DNA from 3 places in the Rhizobium sp. ZPR4 genome. Region 3 is predicted to be linked to each of the others. Evidence: predicted binding sites of a transcription regulator. Region 3 holds the regulator's gene; each other region holds the start of a gene.
The links. The regulator LexA, encoded in region 3, represses DNA repair genes until DNA is damaged. The targets are predictions, from matches to a motif close to TGTTCNNNNTGTGTTCNG.
Positions count from the first base shown of each region.

Region 1: a site for LexA is predicted at 1,718-1,735, ahead of ABOK31_RS35925 (ImuA family protein). Genes of this name have one in related genera too.
Region 2: a site for LexA is predicted at 1,401-1,418, ahead of ABOK31_RS02065 (PA0069 family radical SAM protein). Genes of this name have one in related genera too.

Region 1 is NZ_CP157972.1:152,264-155,539, forward strand. Features, by position in the region: gene ABOK31_RS35910 (helix-turn-helix transcriptional regulator) at 1-127, opposite strand, end outside; gene ABOK31_RS35915 (hypothetical protein) at 349-708, shown strand; gene ABOK31_RS35920 (SOS response-associated peptidase) at 728-1,501, opposite strand; gene ABOK31_RS35925 (ImuA family protein) at 1,794-2,552, shown strand; gene ABOK31_RS35930 (DNA polymerase Y family protein) at 2,467-3,276, shown strand, end outside.
Region 2 is NZ_CP157967.1:425,339-428,614, reverse strand. Features, by position in the region: gene moaB (molybdenum cofactor biosynthesis protein B) at 1-208, shown strand, start outside; gene ABOK31_RS02075 (hypothetical protein) at 241-555, opposite strand; gene ABOK31_RS02070 (glycosyltransferase) at 728-1,246, opposite strand; gene ABOK31_RS02065 (PA0069 family radical SAM protein) at 1,488-2,645, shown strand; gene ABOK31_RS02060 (ribonuclease HII) at 2,764-3,276, shown strand, end outside.
Region 3 is NZ_CP157967.1:1,326,659-1,329,934, forward strand. Features, by position in the region: gene ABOK31_RS06550 (ComEC/Rec2 family competence protein) at 1-1,024, shown strand, start outside; gene lexA (transcriptional repressor LexA) at 1,005-1,727, opposite strand; gene ABOK31_RS06560 (VOC family protein) at 2,147-3,034, shown strand; gene kdsA (3-deoxy-8-phosphooctulonate synthase) at 3,031-3,276, shown strand, end outside.

The sequences.
Region 1 (3,276 bases), on a different replicon from region 3:
TGCCGCGCTCAAGATAGCCGACATAGGCGCGCTCGACGTTGGCCTCAAGGGCGAGGTTGTCCTGCGAGATCCCCCGCATAACCCGTATTCGCCTGAGGTTCAGTGCCACTCGCTGCCGTGCATCCATGGCGGAAACACAACATTTGACAGTTCATAAAACCACGTATTATAGAACTATGAAAGGCGATATTGAACAAACTGCAGGTGGTAGATTTATTCCCGGGAAGTGGGGTAACGCTCGCGCTGCATTTCCCGATGTTCGATGTCTCGGAGCGGCGTGGGTTCGGAACCGGATCGGGTTTTCCTTGCTCGGAGAGATCGCCAAGCAAGTGAGGTCGCAGGAGGTATATGACGGTGGTGCCCGACGAAACGGCCGACATGCTGATGGCCTTGCTCTATTCCGTCAGAACAATCGTCGAAAGTGGAGTGCAAAGTAAGCGGCGCATAGCAAAAGCCTACCAGGAGGCACGGGCACTTGTCGCGACGATCGATCGCGACCGCGGATCAGCTCGCCCACGGATCGAGGCATGTTTGATGCACTTTAACGTCCATAAGAACGCGGATGACGCAGCCGCGGCCGGCTGGATGCTGGTGGCGGTCCAGGAGCGAGTGAGCGAACGGAATCTCTACGGTTGGCGCCGGCTGAAGGAGATCGTGGATGCGGCGGTGCACGAACTCCTCCTGTCCGAACAGGCGTCGCTGCATTGAAGCGCCGGCGGTCCACTGGCTAAAGCAAGCCTGATGGATCGACCAGCTCACCTTCATTGGTGACGATCGTCGATCCATAGGGCTCGCGGGCCGTGACGATCAACGCATCATCCGGCAATGGCCGGGCAAGATCCTTGGCCTCCTCCCATGGCGCCGTCATCCAGACGTCGGTCTCTTCCTTGGTCAGCAACAGCACCGGCATAGCCTTGTCGTGAATGGGTTTGACCAGGTCGTTCGGATCCGTCGTCAGAAACCCATAGAGATCATCGGTCGTTTCCCCGTCCTTGACCTTGCGCACCGATGTCCATTGCGGAACATGGATGCCTGCAAAGAACATCAACGGCTTATCTTCGTTGCGCGCGAACCAGGCGTTCGGAACATTACCGCCGTCCTGCTGGCTTGCCGGATCCGGCTCGGCGAAGCTGGTGACAGGGACCAGACAGCGGTTCTCGACACCGAACCAGCGTCTCCAATGGGCGAGTTTGAGATTGCGGATATTGGTGACACCGCGATCGACCTGCTGGCGCAATAGCTCCTCGAAATCCACCTCCTTGCCCTTTGCTCGGAGTTTTTCGGCCTTGGCCTCGGCGGCTTTGACGAGCACGAATGGCGGGGAGGGCAGCCCCCAACGGGCATGGACAAGCTGCTTCTTGCCGTCCGCGGTGTTTCGGACGATCGGCCCCATCTGATCCGGGTTCATCTGATAGGCCGGCATCAGGTTGATCAGGCTCTCGGCGTCCTGAGCCCACTTGTTCACCCAGTTCTTGTCTTCCATGCGGTAAAGATTGCACATCGGCGCTCCATCTCCCTTGAAGCTGAAGACATGGTAGCCGACGAAACGCTGGAACGCCAATCGGCGGGCGTCGATGGACTGGTTGCCTAAAATTTTCCGAAAGCTTCATCATCGCCCGCTCGAAGTCATGTCCATGATTCCCAACGCGAATCTTAAAGTCCACTAAAATAGAGGGATAATATTCCTATTTCGGGTTGCTTGACTCGCGAATCGAGTTGGAACATTTAGTGAACAAATACACTTGACCGACAGGACGTCGATGCTAACGCGACCTCGCAGGGACCCGTGAATGATAACCGCTGCCCATAATCGGGTGATCTCCGATCTGAAGGATCGCATTGCGTTACTGGAAGGAAACGCGGGCAGGAAGAGCGGCTGCCTCGCCTTCGGTGTGGCTGAGATCGATGCCGTATTGCCGGGTGGTGGGCTTGCCTATAGCGCGGTGCACGAATTTGCTGGTGGCGGAGCTGGGGTCGTCGATGGAGCAGCCGCTGCCCTCTTTGCCGCCGGCATCGCGGCGCGGACCAGGGGCAAGATCGTCTGGTGCCTGACACGGCCGGACCTGTTCTTTCCGGCGCTGGCGCAGGCCGGCCTGCAACCGGGTCGCGTCATCTTTGTCGAAGCCGACCGCGAGGAAGATGTTCTCGCCTCAATGGAAGAGGCCCTGGCCTTTGGCGGCCTTGGCGCCGTCGTCGGCGAGATCGTCCGATTGCCGATGGTGGCCTCGCGCCGCCTGCAGCTGGCGGCGGAAAAGACCGGCACCATGGGTCTGGTGGTCCGGCGCTGGCGCCGGCAGGGGGAGGCCTCGGATTTCGGGCAGCCGACGGCGTCGACGACGCGGTGGCGGGTGAGCGTCCTGCCATCGCAGGAATTACCGGTTCCAGGCGTCGGGCGGCCGCGATGGCTGCTGGAACTGATGAGAGTGAAGGCGGGTGAGTGCGCTGAGTTTATCGTGGGAGCGTGCGATGCCACGGGTCGTATCCATCTATCTGCCGGACCTGCCGATCGAGCGGATCAGGCGCATGGATCAGAGAGCAGAATTATCGTCTGAGAGGCCGCTGGTGCTGATCGCAAGGAGTGGTTCCAAGCGCTTTATATCCGCGGCCGATGCAAAGGCTAGGGAAGCGGGTATCCGTTTGGGCATGCCGGCCGCCAAGGCACAGGCGATGGTGCAGGGTCTGCGATTCGTCGATGCGGATCCGACAGCCGATGCGCAAGCGCTCGAACGGATCGCGCTCTGGTCCCTCTCGCAATATTCCCCGATTGTCGCCGTCGACGGCACGGATGGCATCGTCATGGATACGGAAGGCGCCGATCACCTGCAGGGCGGCGAACTTCCGATGTTGACCGGGATCGCCAATCGCTTCCGGGCGAGGGGGCTGACCGTCCATGCGGCGATCGCCGATACTTGGGGAGCGGCTCATGCCTGTGCCCGGGCCACCCGTCGCGAGACCGTCATCATCCCGCATGGAGAGACCGCCCGCGCCGTCGAACGGCTGCCGCTCTCGCATCTGCGGCTATCGCCGGAGATCGTCGCCAGTCTTCGAACCCTCGGCTTCAAAACCATCGGTGAGTTATCGGTTACGCCGGGGGCGCCGCTGACGCTGCGTTTCGGCCCGGAGATCGGAAGGCGGCTCGACCAGATGTTCGGCCGGATAGCCGAGCCGATCGATCCCATCCGGGCGCCGGAATGGATCGAAGTCAGCCGTGCCTTCGCCGAACCCATCGGCGCCCCAGAGACGATCGACAAATATGTCGGACGCCTGATCGTGAGG
Region 2 (3,276 bases), 900 kb from region 3:
CGGTACGGCGACGATCCAGTCACGGGCGACCGGCGGTGTTGCCAACGCCACCTTCATCTTCGTGTTGCCGGGATCTCCCGGTGCCTGCAAGGATGCCTGGGACGGCATCTTGAAGGCACAGCTCGACTACCGGCACATGCCCTGCAATTTCGTGGAGATCATGCCGCGCCTCGACGAGCATCTGAAGCGCGGCGCCGGCTCCAAGTAGATCTTGCGCGCCTGCAGGGCGGCAGGTGGTCGCTATGCCTTCGGCCCCGGCAAGACAGGAATTGATTCCCATTTATCGCCGCTGAGAATGATGCAGCTGCGGCCGGACGCGTCGCTCATCAGCAGCGTCCAGTTGCCGCTCTCGGCCGCGTAGATCTCCATGATCGTATTGGAATCGAGCTTGCCGATGGCGGAAAGCTTTTCCGAAAGATGATCGCCGAGAAAGGCGACGATATCGACGCGCTGAGCGCAGGCAAGCGTTACCTGGGAGGCGGCGACGCGAGGATAGAGGATCGATGTTGCCACGAGGGCCGTTGCAATGAGGCGGGTGAGCATCGTGCGTTTCATAACGCACCTCCTTTCGCCGAAGTCTCGGCGAAAAAGGAGAGTTCCGCTGACCAGTTCCGCCTGATATCGGCATCTTCATGGTCGGCCGCCTGACGCGACACGCGTAAGGTGCCGCCACATGCAAATTATCGCAGCTATTTGCGGGTTTTCAAATGGAATCTCGGACCAGAGCCTATCGCGCCGCCCGCGCCACCCAGGACGGAATAAGCTCGCTTGAAAGCCGCCGACCCTTCTGCCCCTTGGCGAATTCGGCCAGCGGCATGCCCGATCTCGCGACGGCAATGGCCTGGTGCTTGGAAAGCAGCAAACCCAGCTCCAGTGGAGCCGTGCGACGGCCGATTCGCTTCAGAAACGGGCGGCGATAGCCACGCGATGCGGTAAAGCGCGCCGGCACTTTGTTCAGCGAAACATATTCGGCAATCTCATCGATCCAGCCTGCCTGCGGCCGCGCGCCGGGCTCGACCAGCAACAGCCATTCCCCCCTCGCCGACCGCAATATATCCTTGATGTCCCATTGCGAATAAAAGCGGCAGCCGGCAGCATCCGCCACCTTGGATGTGCCGTCCCTGGAACCGTGATCGAGCACGACCACATCGCTGACGAGCCCTTCGACCGCGCCTGCCACCAATGCCGCCAATGTCTGCGCCAGCTCGGGTTCGTGATCCTGGCATTCGATGATGACCGTCAACATTGCCCATTTATAGAGCGGCGCACAATTTATTGCCAGCACCTAACCTTCAGGTCCGAACGTTTAAGAAAAGCATCATACGCCGCCTGAAATTCCCGCAGCCGGCATCGCCAAACACCTCCCGTGAATGAGGTGGAAAGTGGCGTTTCCGGATTTTTGTTCTTGCAATGTTCTCATTTGTCGGATAGGAATTTAATCATCTTAGACGCGGCATGCGATGGCATGAGCCGCCCTGGAGCTACCGATGAACGAGCAGTCCCTTGCAGGGCAGGCCGCTTTCGCGCCTGCCAATACGGCAGATGTTGCCAATGCTTTGATCGCCGATGCCGGTCTCAGGGTCGACGCCGAGCGCCGGCGTGGACGCGGCGCGGGGTTGAACCCGAGCGGTCGGTTCGAGCCGCAGCAGCGCGAAACCTTCGACGATGGCTGGCAGAGCTTCGAAGAGCTGCCGCCCTTCAAGACCGAGGTGCAGGTGGAGAAGCCTCGCACGGCCATTACCCGCAACGAATCTCCCGATATTCCCTTCGATCGCTCCATCAATCCATACCGCGGTTGCGAACATGGCTGCATTTACTGCTTTGCGCGGCCCACGCATGCCTATATGGGCCTGTCGGCGGGGCTGGATTTCGAATCGAAGCTGTTTGCCAAGCCGGATGCGGCCAAGCTTCTGGAGCGCGAGCTGGCAAAGCCCGGCTACAAGCCGCGCGTGATTGCTATCGGCACCAATACCGACCCCTATCAGCCAATCGAGAAGGAATGGCGGATCATGCGCCAGATTCTCGAGGTACTGAACCGGGCGAACCATCCAGTCGCCATCGTCACCAAGTCAGCGCTGATCATGCGCGATATCGACATTCTGAAAGAGATGGCGACCAAGAACCTCGTGCGGGTAGGCCTGTCGGTGACGACGCTCGACCGCAAGCTGGCGCGCACGATGGAGCCGCGTGCTGCGACGCCGCCGCGACGGCTGGAGGCGATCCAGGCCTTGAGCGAAGCGGGCATCCGCACCTCGATCATGGTGGCGCCGATCATCCCCGCACTCAACGATCACGAGATCGAGCGCATTCTCGATGCCGGCAAGGCGGCCGGCGCGCAGGAGGCAAGCTATGTCATTTTGCGGCTGCCGCTGGAGGTGAGCCCGCTGTTCCGCGACTGGCTGCTGCAACATTATCCGGATCGCTATCGCCACGTCATGTCGCTGATCCGCTCGATGCGCGGCGGCAAGGATTACGATGCCGAGTTCGGCAAGCGCATGAAGGGTGCCGGACCGTACGCCTGGCAGATCAGCCGTCGCTTCGAAATGGCGACCCGCCGGCTCGCGCTCACACGCCGTAACATCGCACTGCGCGACGATCTGTTCGTGCCGCCCGATGGCAGCGGCGTGCAGCTGTCGCTGCTCTGATTTTCGATTTTGACCTTCCTTGCGGGGTTTCCCTGAGCCCGCTGGAAAAGCCCCCCGGTTCGCCGCCATGATCCACCGGGGGCTTGCAGGAGATCGGGTGGTGTGCGAGCTTCGCCGCATGTCACGCCGTGCACCACCCGATTCTCCAATGCTCTTCGAGGACGTCCCACTCGTTCCGAGTTTCGAGCTGGAACTGATTGCGCGCCGTGCCGGCCATTGGCCGGTTGCCGGAGCCGATGAGGCAGGCCGAGGCCCGCTCGCAGGACCAGTCGTGGCTGCCGCTGTCATTCTCGACCCCGAACGCATTCCGAATGGTCTGAACGATTCCAAGCAGTTGAGCGCTGCCAAGCGCGAGGAACTGTTCGTCGAGATCCTGGCAACAGCAACAGTCTCCATCGCCTCGTCGAGCGCCGGTCGCATCGACACGACCGATATCCGCAAGGCAAGCCTTGATGCCATGCGGCGCGCGATTTGCGGACTGGCACTGCCGGCAAGCTATGTGCTGACCGATGGACTCGATGTGCCAACCGGTCTTGCCTGCCCGGGCAAGGCCGTGGTCAAGGGCGATGCGCGCTCCTTCTCCATCGCCGCCGCTTCGATCGTCGCGAAAGTGACCCGAGACCGGATGATG
Region 3 (3,276 bases):
GTCGACGGCCATTTTCTCGATCGAACATTTTCACCGATTGGCGACATATGGCCTTGCCGCCAATCTCGCGGCCATGCCCATCGTCTCTTTTATCGTCATGCCTTTCGGCATGGCGGCGATGTTGCTCATGCCGCTCGGACTCGACGGGCCTTTCTGGAAAGTCACCGGAGAGGGACTGGAACTCGTCATCGTGATTGCAAGAACCGTAGCCGGTTGGGGAGGCGACATTACCTTCGGCCGCCAGCCGGCCTGGTTGATGCCGACGTTCATTGTCGGCTTCCTGATCATGAGCATCTTGCGGACGCGGCTTCGCCATCTGGGTCTGCTATTGTTGCTTTCATCCGTGGGCTTGGCAGCATTCGGCTCCGGCGTACCAAAACCCGACCTGATGATCTCCGAGGATGGCGTCCTGGTCGCGTTGCGCCAGGATGATATACTCGCGACCAACCGAGAGAGACCGCAGGCCTTCATTTTCGAACAATGGCAAAAGGCATTGGTTGCGGCGGAGCATCAGCCGCCGACTATGCTTCCTGCCGATAGCCGACTGCCACAGATCAGCAAGGCAGATCGTTATAAACGATTGAACAGTGAAGAACAGAAGGCAGTCCGGACGGCAATGGAGGAAGCCCTGGATCGCACCATGCAGGGCAGTTTCGCCTGCCAGAAAGGAGCATGGTGTGCAGCCATCCTCGAAAACGGCGCAATATTGGTCACGATCGAGAACGCAGCCTATCTGCCCTCGGCCTGCGACATGGCGAATATCGTCGTAACGCCAATCCGATTACGGCTAGACCATTGCCGCTCCGGAGCGATGCTCATAACCGGTGCGACATTACGAAAAACCGGGTCCATCGAAATGGCGCTCACCGCCGATAAACCCACTATCTCCGCCGCGTTCGAAAACCCGCAGCGGCCATGGACCAGACACCGAACTTATGATTGGCGCACCGGCAAATTCGATGCACCAAATGCGCAGGCATCACCAATCGTTGACAATTCACCGGTCAGTGATAGCGACGAATAAGGCCGACGAGCTTGCCCTGGACCTTGACGCGGTCTGGCCCGAAGATGCGGGTTTCATAGGCGGGGTTTGCGGCTTCCAGCGCGATCGAGGCACCCTTGCGACGGAAGCGCTTCAACGTAGCCTCTTCATCGTCGACGAGCGCAACGACGATATCGCCGGGATTGGCTGTCGTTGAGTTGCGGATGATCACCGTATCACCGTCGAAAATTCCGGCGTCGATCATCGAATCCCCTCGAACCTCCAGCGCATAATGCTCGCCGGAGCCGAGCATATCGGCGGGAACGGTAATATCGTGCGTATTGTTCTGGATGGCCGAGATCGGAACGCCGGCAGCAATGCGACCCATCACCGGTACGGATGCCGAGCCATTGTGATCGTCATTTGCCACCTTTTGTGGAGCCGGAGGGGCGACAGGCTGTGGCTTGCCGAGGCTGCCCTCGATGACGCTGGGCGAGAAGCCGCGGCGCGGCTGCAGGCTGGGATTATAGGCATCGGGAAGCTTGATGACTTCGAGCGCTCTGGCTCGGTTCGGCAGCCGGCGGATGAAGCCTCGCTCCTCCAGCGCCGTGATCAGGCGATGAATGCCGGATTTGGATGCCAGGTCCAGCGCATCCTTCATCTCGTCGAAAGATGGTGGTACACCGGATTCCTTCATGCGTTCGTGAATGAAGAGAAGCAGTTCCTGCTGCTTGCGCGTCAACATCGTCTTGGAACCCCAGAATCAAGAAAAAACGGTGAAACAAATCCAGAACGGACACTATATGTTCCATATGTGTTCCGCAAGTACTTAAATTTCGGTAAAGCCTTGTCCGGTCAATTAAATAATTATGACTTGCGAATGGACCGGCTGAGAGCAGCAAAGCGATATATCCGCGCTAACCTATCGAAAAATATGGAAAATGTCGTTTCGTTCATTCGCAGGGTTTTGTGACATGCCGGGAATATCGAAGATGTCGACCAATGCCATGTGACATCGCATAAGCCGGCTTTGGGAGAGAATCAGCAATCACTTTTGCGAGATTGCATTCCGCCCATGTCGTGCGCTTCGGGCGTTCACGCTTCCATCTTGAATTGCGCGGGGGATCGGCGCAAATCTGCTGCCGCAGGCAAACAGGAGGAACTATGATTTCGTCTCCGCATCCACTGGATCATCTCGTGCTGCCGACCGTCAACATCGCTCTGGCACGCGAACGCCTCGGCAAGCTCGGCTTCACGGTGGCCCCAGATGCGCGCCATCCCTTTGGCACGCAGAATGCCTGCGTCTTCCTTGCCGATAAAACCTATCTCGAGCCTCTGGGCGTGGCATCTCCGGAGCAGTGCGAGAAGAGCATCGTGGATGGTAATGTTTTCGTCGCACGCGACCAGGCTTACCGCTTTCGGGTCGGGGAGGATGGTTTTTCAGCCGTGGTGTTCGGCACGGATGATGCCGTTGCGGATGATGAGCGCTTCAGAGCGGCGGCAATCTCGGCGGGACGGATGCTGGATTTCTCCCGTCCGATGAAGATGCCGGATGGGACGGAAACCATGGCCGGCTTTCGTCTTGGCTTTGCCGCTGATCTGCGTGCGCCGGATTTTCTCGCATTCTGCTGTCAGCGCATCAATCCGCTACCAGCCGATCGCGGCATGCTTGAGCGGCACGAGAACGGCGTGACCGGCATTGCCCGGGTAGTGCTTTGCGCGCCGAAGCCGGCGGTCTATCGCAGCTTCTTCGAGGAGGTTATCGGTGGCCCGCGCATTGTGGAGCATTCCTTTGGCCTGACGATCAGGGCCGCCAATGCCGATCTGGAGATTTTGACGCCGGAAGGAATGGAGGCATTCTATGATCTGCCTGTCCGTACAGACGATCCGGGGCTCAGGGCGCGCGCAATCCTTTTTAAAACGCGCGATCTTTCCGTGACATCGTCGCATTTCACTGCTAACGGCGTCACCTATACGCGTAAGAACAATCGTATATTGGCAAGACTGGCGCCCGGTCAGGGCGCGCTGTTCGCCTTCGAGGAGATAGCATGAGCACGAATTCCGAAGTGACCGTCGGCGAAGGAGCCTCCAAGGTCCTGTTCTCCAACACCTCCAAGCTCTCGCTGATTGCCGGCCCCTGCCAGATGGAGAGCCGCGACCATGCATTTATGGTTGCCGGCGTCCTGAAGGAGCTCTGCGGCAAGCTCGGCATCGGCCTTGTCTACAAGTCCTCCTTTGACAAGGCCAACCGCACCTCGCTGTCGGGCAAGCGTGGCATCGGCCTGGAAAAGGCG